DNA from 4 places in the Terribacillus sp. DMT04 genome. Region 1 is predicted to be linked to each of the others. Evidence: riboswitches for the same ligand, from Rfam matches in the RefSeq annotation. Region 1 holds a riboswitch; each other region holds the start of a gene.
What was found. A riboswitch is a leader RNA that binds a small molecule or an ion and turns the genes downstream of it on or off. The one in region 1 is predicted to bind S-adenosylmethionine.
Positions count from the first base shown of each region.

Region 1 (3,120 bases):
TGGCTAAATCCAGGGCTTCCTGTTCATTTGCCACCTGTCATGTGCTCCCTTCTGTGAGTTCCTTCTTCTTTATAAATGCAGTATATAAATAACCGCATCCAGATGCATTAAACATGTCAGTGATGTTAACGAGGTTTTTAGTTGTTTGTTAGGTTTCCTTACATAACGCTAGGAGTATTTACAAATTACGGTATAATGAGCTGTAACAGCACAGGATGATGAGGTGAACAGATGAGTAACGAGCCTTCTTATAAGAACAGGAAAGTAATCACAATAGGTATTGTGAGCGAGCTGACTGGTCTTACAGAGCGTAAGATACGTTATTATGAAGAACGCAAGCTCATTTTTCCAGAACGTTCAGCGAAGGGAAATCGCAAGTACTCTTTTTCAGATGTAGAGCAGCTGATTGATATCGCCAACAAAAGAGAAGAGGGTGTGCAAACTTTCGAGATTCGTCAGCAGATGCTAAGAGATAAGAGAAAGGAAGCGGAAAGAGAAAGCCGCCAGCAAATGCTTCGCGGACAAATCAACGCCCGCTTTGGGATACAGAGAGAATAGATGTGTACGTATGTGTTGGGAGGCCTTGTACACAGAAAAGCCGGATGATGTTCATCCGGCTTTTTATGCTGTTTAAATACAGCCAGAGCTCGTTCTCTTTGTTGTTTACAGTCCACTATCGGCGCGGGATCTGTACCGACGACACAGTGATGAAGTGTACAGGATGTTCCCTTATTTTCAAAGCAAATGACAAAATCCTTTAATGTCTGATAATAATATTCGTATCGATGAGAAAATCCTGTATTTAAATGTGGAGTTACATGGAATAAAAGCCATATGTTGTCGCCTTCTGCAGCTTGATCAAGCGCTTGTTTGAAAGTGTGGTGTTATCAAGTAACCGTAAATATTTGCGATACCATACAGCCAATGTTGTCAAAATGTTCCTGTTATCCTGTTTTGCAATATTATCCTTTACGCTAGTACATCAAATGTGTGTGATTTTTCGCTAAATTGTAAATTATTATTGACAATCTATTCTTTGGAAGGTAAAGTAACAAACAGATCAACACAAACGCATAATGAAATTCTTATCAAGAGTGGCGGAGGAACAGGTCCTGTGAAGCCCAGCAACCAGATCAGATGATCTAGGTGCTAATTCCTGCAGCCGGTAGGCAATACCGGACTGAGAGATAAGAGAATCGCTGCATACGTATACGGTGCGCTTCTCTTATTCAAGAGAAGCGCTTTTTTAATGTAGTTGATAACAGCTAAGAAAAGGGGATAAAAACATGAAAAAAATCTTAAGCTTCGGACTAATTGGATTATTAGCATTATTTTTAGCGGCATGCGGCAATGACACTTCTGGTGCACTAGCAGAGGACGAAATCTTGGTAGGGGCTACGGGCGGACCGCATGAACAAGTGATGGAAAAGGTAAAAGAACTTGCAGCTGATGAAGGAATTGAAGTAGAGATCAAAACGTTTAACGATTACAATACACCAAACAGTGCTTTAGATGAAGGAAGCCTGGATGCCAACAGTTATCAGACGTTGAGCTTCCTGGAAGATCAGAAAGAAAATAAAGGCTATGAACTAACGGAAGTATTTAAAACACTAACATTTCCAATGGGTATCTACTCTGAAAAAATTAAAGGCATTTCAGAACTAAAAGAAGGCGATAAAATCGCTGTACCAAATGATCCAGCAAATGAATACCGTGCATTAAAATTGTTTGAACAAGCCGGTGTGTTAAAAGTTGATCCGGAAGCAACGAATACAGCAACTGCAAAAGACGTAGTTGAGAATCCGCTTAATCTGGAAATCGTAGAATTGGATGCAGCACAATTGCCAGCGCAATTGGAAGAAGTTCAAGCAGCAGCCATTAATACAAACTTCGCAATGGGTGCAGGATTAACAATTAAAGATGACGCCATTTTTGCTGAAGATATCGAAAACAATCCGTGGTCTAATTACTTTGTTGTTCGAACAGCTAATAAAGATGATGAGATTGTGAGCAAGCTGAAGGATATCTATCAGTCTGACGAGATGAAGCAATTTGTAGAAGAAGAATTCAACGGATCTGTTGTTCCAAGCTGGTAAGGGGGAAGTAAATTGATTGAATTAAAGAATGTAACCAAAACCTTTACCACTGGCAAGAAAACAGTGGAGGCATTGAAAGATGTCTCCCTAAAAATTAAAAAAGGTGAGATCTATGGCGTGATCGGATTCAGCGGAGCGGGGAAAAGTACCCTGATCCGCTGTACTAACTTACTGGAACGTCCGACCGAAGGAGAAGTACGTATAGATGGAATAGATCTTACAAAGCTGAAAAAAGGGCAGCTACGTAAAGAGAGAAGCAAAATCGGTATGATCTTCCAGCATTTCAATTTGCTTACGACAGCTACTGTGTACGAGAATGTAGCTCGTCCGCTGAAGCTTAGTAAAGTTCCAAAACACGAAATCACCGAGCGTGTGAAGAAATATTTGAAAATTGTCGGTCTGGAAGAAAAGCAACATGTATATCCAGCTCAATTATCAGGCGGACAGAAGCAGCGAGTTGCAATTGCTCGAGCGCTTGCTCAGGAACCAGAGGTCTTGTTAAGTGATGAAGCAACGAGTGCGCTGGATCCGAATACAACATCCTCCATTTTAGAGCTGCTGCTGCGTGTGAATAAAGAATTGGGAATTACGATTTTCTTAATTACCCATGAACTGGATGTTATTCAGCGTATTTGTGATCGCGTAGGTGTGATGCATCAAGGAGAGTTAGTCGAAGAAGGTTCAGTCATTGATGTATTCACAAAACCACAGCATCCGCAGACAAGAAACTTTGTCTTTGACGATGCGAACTTCAAAGTTCCGGATAGCGTCAAGAAAGGACTTAGCGCAACAGGGCGGATTATTTCGCTTACCTTTATTGGAAGTTCTTCCAGTGAGCCTTTCCTTGCATCAATTACGAAGAAATACGATGTTGTTCCAAGTATATTAGCAGGTGGAATTGATCAGCTGAAAGAAAACTCTGTTGGGAAACTGCTCATTCATCTGCAAGGTGATGCTGCTGAAGTTGAGAAAGCTATCTCTTATTTAGAAGAACGTGAGATAACGGTTGAGGAGGTGGCGTCAT
Region 1 is NZ_CP077639.1:2,935,860-2,938,979, reverse strand. Features, by position in the region: gene KS242_RS15235 (hypothetical protein) at 1-34, opposite strand, end outside; gene KS242_RS15230 (MerR family transcriptional regulator) at 232-558, shown strand; SAM riboswitch class I at 1,083-1,194, shown strand; gene KS242_RS15225 (MetQ/NlpA family ABC transporter substrate-binding protein) at 1,287-2,096, shown strand; gene KS242_RS15220 (methionine ABC transporter ATP-binding protein) at 2,109-3,120, shown strand, end outside; gene KS242_RS15215 (methionine ABC transporter permease) at 3,119-3,120, shown strand, end outside.

Region 2 (3,120 bases), 510 kb from region 1:
GCTGGCAATCGGTGATACAAACCCGGCCGCTGGAGTAATGGCGACAAGACCAGCAATCGCACCAGATACAGCTCCCAGTAAAGTCGGCTTTTTGTTCACAGCCCATTCAATAATCATCCAGCCGAGTACACCAGATGCAGCTGCTGTATTCGTATTTATGAAGGCATACATTGCTACATCATCAAAAGCTAGTTCACTTCCGACATTAAATCCAAACCAGCCGAACCAAAGCAGTGCACCGCCGATTAACGTGAAAATAAGGTTATGTGGTGCGGTAGCGCCGGCATTTTTTCGTTTGCCGATAACGAGTGCGACAACCAAGCCAGCAAGACCAGATGAAATGTGGACAACGTTCCCGCCCGCAAAATCAAGTGCGCCCATTTCTGCAATCCAGCCGCCGCCCCAAACCCAGTGTGCAAGCGGTGAATAAACGATGAGAACCCAAAGTACTGTGAATAAAATGAATGCTGGAAAACGAATACGTTCGGCGTAGGCGCCAGACACGATTGCTGTTGTCAGGATAGCGAATGTCATCTGAAACATCATAAATAAGTTAAAAGGAATTGTGTGACCTTCCGCAGGTTCAAACCCAACGTTATTCAATCCGAAATATTCTAATCCGCCAATAATTCCGTTACCTGGTGAGAAGGCCAGGGAAAAGCCAACCACAATCCAAATGATGGAGACTATCGCCAGTGTCGTGAAACTGTGCATCGCTGTGCTCAGTACATTTTTACTTCTTACTAAACCGCCATAGAAGAGTGCAAGTGCTGGTGTCATCAACCATACAAGTACAGTTGCGACAAACATGAATACCGTGTTAGCCATATCCATTTTCTCTACCCCCTGTGTTTTCTTTAATTGTTTGAAAATTTGAATCTTTTCTCATTATAAGTGCCAGACGAAAAAATGTAACAAACTTGTGAGGTTATCTTACGTGAATATTTCTGACCAAGTTATGTGAGTGTTTTCAGCATTTCTGTCATATAAAGTTACGAAAAGGGGGTGGTGCTAAAAAAATTGAATTAGAATTGGTTTGGAAGCGGAGGAAAAGGGAATAGCATAGTAGCTGCGGAGAGATGCTGCATGATAGGCTTTACATTTATTGTAAAGCGTGATAGAATAGTTTACGTCTTCGTTTTTAAGTAACTTACGCGAAGATCTCTGGCGTTCTGCTATAGTTTAATTAGAAGTACTTATTCAGACTGGAGCGGCCTTGGAGCCGTGAGGATGCAATAGAGGTAGGGATTGTATCGTATAAGTAAAACTACCATGTAGAAAAAAGTACCGCGGCAGGAGTTTGCAGAAAGCATTCTCCACTAACAATAGAAAAGTTACATTTTAGCCCCGCATTGGCAGCTGCCGATGCGGGGCGTCCAAATTATAGAACATTTTTTTCTGGCAAAAAATTCAGAATACATAGTTGACGATGAAAAAAACTCATGCTACAATCCTCTTAACAAATAAATAGAACTCTTATCAAGAGAGGCGGAGGGACTGGCCCGACGATGCCCGGCAACCTATAAGCAGCAATGCTTCTAAGGTGCTAATTCCTGAAAGTGTACACACACTTTAGAGATGAGAGAGACATGACGGTACATATGCCACCCTGTCCTCTCAGGGTGGCTTTTTTATTTGATGGGAGGCAAACGTACTGAAATGAAGACTGCACAGTCATATTATGCAGGCAAAATCAACATTGGAGATGTGAAGCTTGAATCAGGTGAATGCCTCTCGGGTGTAGAAGTAGCCTATGAAAGAAGCGGCCCATCAGACGCAGAAACAGTGTTAATCTGTCATGCACTCACAGGAGATCAGTTTGCAAAAGGTACTGCATCTGAGCCTGGCTGGTGGAGCGGATTGCTTCAGTCCGGCGGATATGTTGACACGAGTACGTACCAAGTAATAGCGTGCAATGTATTAGGCGGATGTAATGGGACGACAAGTTCTTTATCAAGAAATGCTGTAAATGATCAAGTGTATGCGGCGGATTTTCCGCAGATTACGATTCGGGATATGGTGAATGTCCAGCGCCTTGTCTTAGACAAACTGAAAATTACCCATTTGCGAGCAGTAATTGGCGGGTCACTGGGCGGTATGCAGGTGTTGGAGTGGGGCATTATGTACCCTGAGTTTATGGATGTACTCATCCCGCTAGCAGCAACACCTTATGTGAGTGATTACGCAATGGCTTATAATCACATTGCCAAGTCTGCTATTATCTCTGACCCTGATTGGAATAATGGCAAATATACGGCAGACAAGAAGCCAGCTGCCGGACTGGCAATTGCGCGGATGATCGGCATGATCACGTACCGATCTGATCATCAATACAATGAACGCTTCCGCCGTGCGGCATCCTCTGGAACTAACAGTGAATTTGAAGTTGAATCGTATCTCAATCATCAAGGCGAAAAGCTTGTCAGCCGATTTGATGCTAACTGCTACCTAACATTATTGCAAGCAATGAACAGTCATGACATTGGCAGAGGCAGAGGCGGATGGAAGGCTGCTGCCAGCAAAGTGAAGGCATCTGTATTGACCTTCGGATTCTCAAGGGATCTTTTATTCCCATCAGAGGACATTGCTGCGTTTACAGCAGAAGTTCCTGAAGGACGACATGTATGCGTTGATACGATTTACGGACATGATGGTTTTCTGCTCGAGTTTGAGAAATGGGGACATCATATTCGAGAAGTGCTTCAGCAGCCAATGAAAATTTCATAATAGCTTATCAAGAGAGGCGGAGGGACTGGTCCGATGAAGCCCGGCAACCTGCAAGCAGTAATGCTTAGAAGGTGCTACATCCAGCAAGCAAAAGTTTGAAAGATAAGAAGTTTAATGCCTAAAGAGCAGCTTCTTATCCGAAGCTGCTTTTTTCATTACGATAAAAATTGGAGGAATGACAAAATGACAAATTCCGTATACAAAGCAGAGACATTAGCATTACATGGCGGTCAAGCACCAGATCCGACAACAGGTTCCAGAGCGGTACCGCTTTATCAGACGACTTCGTACTTGTTCCATGACACAGACCACGCAGAGCGCTTATTCGCTTTGGATGAGCCTGGCAATATTTACTCTCGTATTGGAAATCCGACCGTAGATGTACTGGAAAAA
Region 2 is NZ_CP077639.1:2,428,769-2,431,888, reverse strand. Features, by position in the region: gene KS242_RS12870 (ammonium transporter) at 1-834, opposite strand, end outside; SAM riboswitch class I at 1,474-1,585, shown strand; gene metX (homoserine O-acetyltransferase MetX) at 1,660-2,727, shown strand; SAM riboswitch class I at 2,729-2,836, shown strand; gene KS242_RS12860 (PLP-dependent aspartate aminotransferase family protein) at 2,911-3,120, shown strand, end outside.
Region 2: another riboswitch for S-adenosylmethionine. It lies ahead of metX (homoserine O-acetyltransferase MetX); the one in region 1 lies ahead of KS242_RS15225 (MetQ/NlpA family ABC transporter substrate-binding protein).

Region 3 (3,120 bases), 770 kb from region 1:
ACGGTACACCAATACGTATCGTGGCAGCACCAAGCTTTTGCGCAACCTGCAATGTTTGTTCGGTAGCTTTTAAATCTCCAGTAGTTAAGTATGGAAGAACACTTAATATGTTAATTCCATTATGGTTCGCAGTGCTTTTTAAATTCTCAATCTCTTGATCCGTTATTGCTGGTGATATGGTACACAAGTTATTTCTCCAAAAGCTAGGTGCTTCCTGTCTTAACTCTGCTGCTGTGTCTTTGAACCGCCATTCTACAGCGGAGTAGCCAGTTTCTTTTAAATAACCAATAAGAGCTTCCGGCGTCATATCTGGTGCCATTACTGAATACAGAGAGAATTTCATGTTTTGCACTCCTTCTACTTATTCCAACAGATAATTAAGAGTAATACCTACCCCTTCATAAATATTCAACTATTATCTTTTAAACTCAGCCAATTCTGCATAACGAGAAATAAATCTACACAAAAAGGAACTAACATAGTCAGTTCCTTTTTAATCTTCTTAGACCGAAGCACTTGTCACATTGTCAGGCCTCCGCTACTAAACGTTCGGTTTTACCAACCACCCGATAGTAGTTCTCCTCCGCGGGTTTCTCTTGAACTACAACTTGGCCCGAAGGCAGATGCACGTACGGCGCAGCTTCCCTTTTCTCCGTGAATTGGAACTGTCGTTTTACACTGAGTTCCTTGCGCTGGTGCACAAGATTGGCTAAATCTTCTACGATGGCACTTGCAGTTGGCAGCGCACCAGCACCTGGCCCTTGCAGTTTCAGTTTTCCGACAAGATCACCCTCGATACAAACAGCATTATCTACTCCATCTACACTGTAAAGCGGGTGCGCAGCTGATAATACAACCGGCTCCACGTATACTGTCACTTCTCCCCCGTATTTTCGAGCGTCGCAACGTGTTTAATTTTCCATCCTCGTTCGGCAGCTGCATGAATATCCTGCGAGGAAACGGAACGGATGCCCTTGCGTGTCACTTTTTCCCAATCTGGCTGTGCTTCGAATAATAAATCACTTAGGACCATCAATTTATAAAATGCATCCCAGCCATCTACATCATTAGCTGGATCAGCTTCTGCAAAACCTGCTTCTTGCGCAAGCTGTAATGCCTCTTCAAACGAAATGTTTTTATCGGCCATTTCGCTCAAGATAAAATTTGATGTGCCATTTAAAATAGCCTCTACTTTAACAACATGGTTAATATGCAGCAGTTGTTTTAGCGTGCCAATAACTGGTACACCGCCTGCTACTGCTGCTTCATATTCGAGACGTACACCTTTTTCTTTCGCTAATGCCTTTAGCTCTGCTCCTTTAGAAGCAATCATTTCCTTATTGGCAGTGATAATGTGACAACCGCGAGATATAGCTTTCGTCAAATAGCTGTACGCAGGCTCGATGCCTACACTCGCTTCAATAACGACATCCAAATCTGTTCGTGCAAAGAATTCCTCTACATTATCTGTAAGCAGGACATCCTGTACTTCCTGTTCATATTTTTGTTTATCCCGGACTAACACACCTGCCACTTGTACTTCCTTACCGAATACTGTCTGCAGATTCTCCTGATGAGAACGAATTGTTCTGCCCACTGCACTGCCCACTGTGCCGTACCCTATTAATCCAACTCTTACTGCTGTCATTATTTTTGCCTCCTCGGATGATTTTCTGCATAAAAAAAGCCTCCCTGAGAGGACAGGGAGACGTAGGATCCGTACTGTGTCTTCTCATCTACAGGAATTAGCACCTTTACAAGTCAGATAAACTTGCAGGTTGCCGGGCATCGTCGGGCCAGTCCCTCCGCCGCTCTTGATAAGAATTTTATATTTGTTATGGAGAATTTTAACATTGCGTTACCAATGAGTCAACAGAAAATTCCAACACTATCAGCCGACAAGACTGTCATAAAGAGAGCGCGCTCGATTAATATCATCTATGCCGTGAATAATTGCTCGCCCGTCTGCAAACAGTACAACCCGATGTCCTCTGTGATGAAATGCCAGCAAGTATTCGTTGGCGGTTACGGGTTCCACTGCAGAAACCCATTGTTCAGATAAAGCTGTTAAATCCAGTGATTTCTTTGATCCTGGCCGTATGTGAACAGCTTCTCTGCCACAGAGTACATCCAGCTTTGTCTGCGTGGCTCCATTTAGATATGGCCGCTTAGCTTCTGTACTACAGCTTAGACAGTTCGGATCCTGAAGACGTTGCACGTTCACTGTTGTATAATCTCCCGTCCATATATCAAATGCGCGCAGCTCAGGTGCTACTTCCTGACGGCATAAAATCCGTAATGTCTGCGTCACTTGCATGGCTGCCACCCATTGTACAATTGGGCTGATAATTCCGGCTGTATCACATGTTTCACTTTGCTGCGGAAGCTGTTCCAGAAGACAATGCAGACATGGTGCATCCTTCGAAACAACGGGATATGTTACCCCATAGCTGCCAACGCATGCTCCATAGATGTATGGTATACCGTATTTTGTGGCTGCATCGTTAACAATCAGTCGCGTTTCAAAATTATCGGTAGCATCTAAAATCACATGCGCTCCCTCTACCAGTTGTTCGATATTATGATGATCTATGTTCTCAATCACAGCATGCAGCTTTACATGCTGATTGATTGCTTGCAACCGCTCCGCTGCCGCTAGCGCTTTCGGCAGATAAGCGGCAGCATCTTCTTCCGTATATAACTGCTGACGCTGCAGATTGTGTAGTTCTACATAATCCCGATCGATAAGCACGAGCTCCCCAATACCCGCACGCACAAGCATTTCTGCAGAAGCAGAGCCTAAAGCACCCATTCCGATTAAAACAATCTTACTGTTTTCTATCTGCATCTGGCCTTCTTTACCGATAAACAGCTCTTGTTTACGATAACGATCTTGCATTACGTAAACAACCCTTCACCCGGGCTGCTAGCTTCCGCGTAATTTTTCTCTGGAATTCTTCCTGCTTCAAAACCTAATCTGCCCGCTTCTATTGCTAGTTTCATAGCATGTGCCATCCGGACAGGATCAGCAGCCCCAGAGACCGCTGTGTTTAGCAGCACACCGTCAGCTCCAAGCTCCATCGCGTACGCTGCATCCTTCGGTGAGCCAATGCCAGCATC
Region 3 is NZ_CP077639.1:299,896-303,015, reverse strand. Features, by position in the region: gene KS242_RS01680 (sugar phosphate isomerase/epimerase family protein) at 1-343, opposite strand, end outside; gene KS242_RS17975 (hypothetical protein) at 528-878, opposite strand; gene KS242_RS01675 (homoserine dehydrogenase) at 875-1,648, opposite strand; SAM riboswitch class I at 1,730-1,824, opposite strand; gene KS242_RS01670 (ThiF family adenylyltransferase) at 1,892-2,899, opposite strand; gene KS242_RS01665 (thiazole synthase) at 2,899-3,120, opposite strand, start outside.
Region 3: another riboswitch for S-adenosylmethionine. It lies ahead of KS242_RS01675 (homoserine dehydrogenase); the one in region 1 lies ahead of KS242_RS15225 (MetQ/NlpA family ABC transporter substrate-binding protein).

Region 4 (3,120 bases), 1.1 Mb from region 1:
CAATGATTAACAGCTTCCATATGGACAGAGAGGACAGTTGCATGTGGAGCAGCTTTGGCCACTTCTAAAATATCTTTCTTATCCATTACAAGGGAGCCGCCTTCGAGAAATTGATTATCGCCGCCATTGACGACAATGACTTTAGGCTGCTGCTTTGCAATTGTATCCTGTATTGCCGCATACCAGACGGTGTCTCCGGCAATATACAGTGTTTTTTCATCCGCATGCTTCAAGATTACCCCGCAAACATTGCCAGCAAGCTTCAATATGTCTCCGCGCCCATGTTCTCCTTTTGTTTTCACTAACTGTATGTCATCCAAGACTGTGTTTTCTGTAAGAATCTCTACATTTGTAAAGCCGCTCGCTTTAACCTCATTTGCATCATTTTCATCTTGAACATATATCTTTATATCCTTTGGCAGCAATTCTTTTGCGCTTTCATCAAAGTGATCCAGATGTAAATGCGTTAAGATAACAGCATCAACGCCGTCAAGAATGTTTTCCACGGGCTCCGGTAAATTAACGAGAGGATTATATTGATCTTGTCGAACAGAGTTTGGAAATGGCGGATATGTTCCTTTTGCGGCTAGCATTGGATCGATTAAAAATTTCTTGTCTGCATAATCAACGACAAGTGTTGCATTCCGAATTAGTTTTACATGCATGGTATTCTCTCCCTTTTTCAAAGTATGTATAGTTTAGAATAGGAGAATTATTTCATACATGGCTTTTCTAACGTGTTTTAAAGCTTTTGCTTTGGATTCGAAAGAGTTAGTTGATATGTGTTGCTTTATTGATCAATAACAATAGAGAGATTGTAATTCACATAGTCATTTAACTCATTCAAAAACTGATTCAAATCTGCTTGTGATGGAAAACGGCATTCCAGCAAGTAACAGCCTTGACCGCTTATTTTATAGTTGTTCACGATAAACAGTTGTTTTGTTTGAAGAAAAGCCAAATAAGGCTGGTGGCTCGTATTCTTGGTGAAGATCGTCAAAAATGTATGAAGGGGATATCCTAAATTATCTTGGTTAATTCGGATGGAGTAGCCCTCGATAATATGATTGTCCTCCAGTTTGGCAATTCTTGCTGCAGCGGCAGGAGCAGAAAGATGAACTTTCTCTCCAAGTTCTTTCATCGTAATCCGGCTGTTCTTTGTTAATTCTTTTAGTATTTGTTGATCGGTGGCATCCAGCATCTTATAACATCCTTTACGACCTGTTTATAGGCGTACTTGTTAATCGCATTATACCAGAGAGGAAAAAGGAAGCTAAAGGAATATTATTTCCGATTATTCCGATAAGGTATATTGACAATACCGAAAACGTTTGCTACACTTCCTTAAAACTATATATGTTTCTTATCCAGAGAGGTGGAGGGATATGGCCCTGTGAAACCTCAGCATCAGGTCTGTTAACAGATACTGTGCTACATCCATCGGTTTGATTACCGGCAGATAAGATGAATAGAGGAAGCCTCTCGACGCATCTGTCCGAGAGGCTTTTGTATTTGTCCCGCTGTCGTTTACAGAGAGGGGAACACAATATGTTTCAATTAATACGTGATCTATCCAAGTACAAAGGGTGCAGTCAGTCATTTGTGTCGCAAATAGTGGAAAAGATAACGCCGTTTGCTGATGAGCTGCACGTTGACAAACGAGGGAATCTTATTGTCCGCAAATTTGGGGAGAGGTATGCGCCGAAAATAACACTGCTGGCAGAGGTGAAGGAAGAAGTGCATGTTGTGACAGCTGTGACGGATTTCGGCGCACTTGCAGCAGATGCAAACTACTTTTCCTTAACCTTCGCTCTAGGCCAGTCAGTCCAAGTGGAGACGAAGAAGGGGCTGCTGCAAGGTGTGGTCGTGACAAGTGAAGCGGAAGAGCACGCAGCTGTTATTGATATTGGTGCGAATACAGCACAAGAGGCACATCAAATGGGAGTGGAAACGGGCAATTATGTGACATGCTATGATGACCAGCTGTATCTTGGGGACGAAGTGAGCGGCAGAGTTGTCGGCAAAGGACTGGACAATAAAATCGCACCAGCTATTGCCATAAAACTGCTCCAGCAATGGGAGCCTGGCGATGGGGAAATTACCGTCATCTTTTTTCCTTCTCAAAACAAAAAACTGCTCCTCAGCCAGCTAGAAGGAGAAGCGGCATTCTATGTCGGCTCTGTACCGCGTCCAAGCACTTCCCAAAAAAGTAAGGAAACCATTAAGCTGGGCAGCGGTGTCGTTATAAAAGTAGCAGACAAAACGATTCCCATTAACCAAACGCTGAAGAACCTCTTAGTTGATTTAGCAATCGCGCATGACATTGCGTTTCAGTTGGAGTTTTTATTTCAGCATCGATATAAGAAACTGTCTACCAAGACCCCAATAAGCGTGCTCAATATACCAATAGAGCATCTGGATCAGACAACACAAGTTGTTTCAATCAAGGATTTGGAGAATACCACGCAGCTGATTCAGACATATCTTTTACGCAGCAAAGAATTGCAATTTTAAGAAAATAAGTTATGCGTCTCAGATAGTTGTCCTATATACTGAAATTATTAGTAAAAAGGAGGCGGTTACGGATGAAAAAGAGTCAAAACTTAACCAAGTCGCAATGCAGGAAGGTTCTAGCAACCAGATAAAGGGGAGCTGTCTTTGAAGCAAGCACTACTGATCATTGATGCACAGCATGCATTGATTGAAGGCGAAGCAGGTGAAAGACCTGTCTATCAGAAGGAGAATCTGCTACAGCAAATTAATGTAGTCATCAGCAAAGCACAAGCCGCGGGCGCTGACATTTTGTTTGTACGTGATACGGATGTAGCAGAAGGCCAAGGAACAGGTTTTGCTATTCACCCACAAATCATTGTGCCAGAAGAAGCGACAATCTTTAACAAACAAGCAACAAATGCCTTTCACGGTACAGGTCTGCTGGCGTATGTAAAGCAGGCAGACATCGCCCATCTTGTCATCATGGGCTGTGAAACGCAGCATTGCATAGATACAGCTGTGCGTTATGCAACGGTACAAGGAATGGATGTGACACTCGTTGCGGATGGTCATGCCACAGCAGGATCTGATGTGCTAAGTGCAGAGCAAATCATTCAGCATCATAAT
Region 4 is NZ_CP077639.1:593,173-596,292, forward strand. Features, by position in the region: gene KS242_RS03290 (MBL fold metallo-hydrolase) at 1-665, opposite strand, end outside; gene KS242_RS03295 (Lrp/AsnC family transcriptional regulator) at 791-1,201, opposite strand; SAM riboswitch class I at 1,361-1,466, shown strand; gene KS242_RS03300 (hypothetical protein) at 1,549-2,514, shown strand; gene KS242_RS03305 (isochorismatase family protein) at 2,659-3,120, shown strand, end outside.
Region 4: another riboswitch for S-adenosylmethionine. It lies ahead of KS242_RS03300 (hypothetical protein); the one in region 1 lies ahead of KS242_RS15225 (MetQ/NlpA family ABC transporter substrate-binding protein).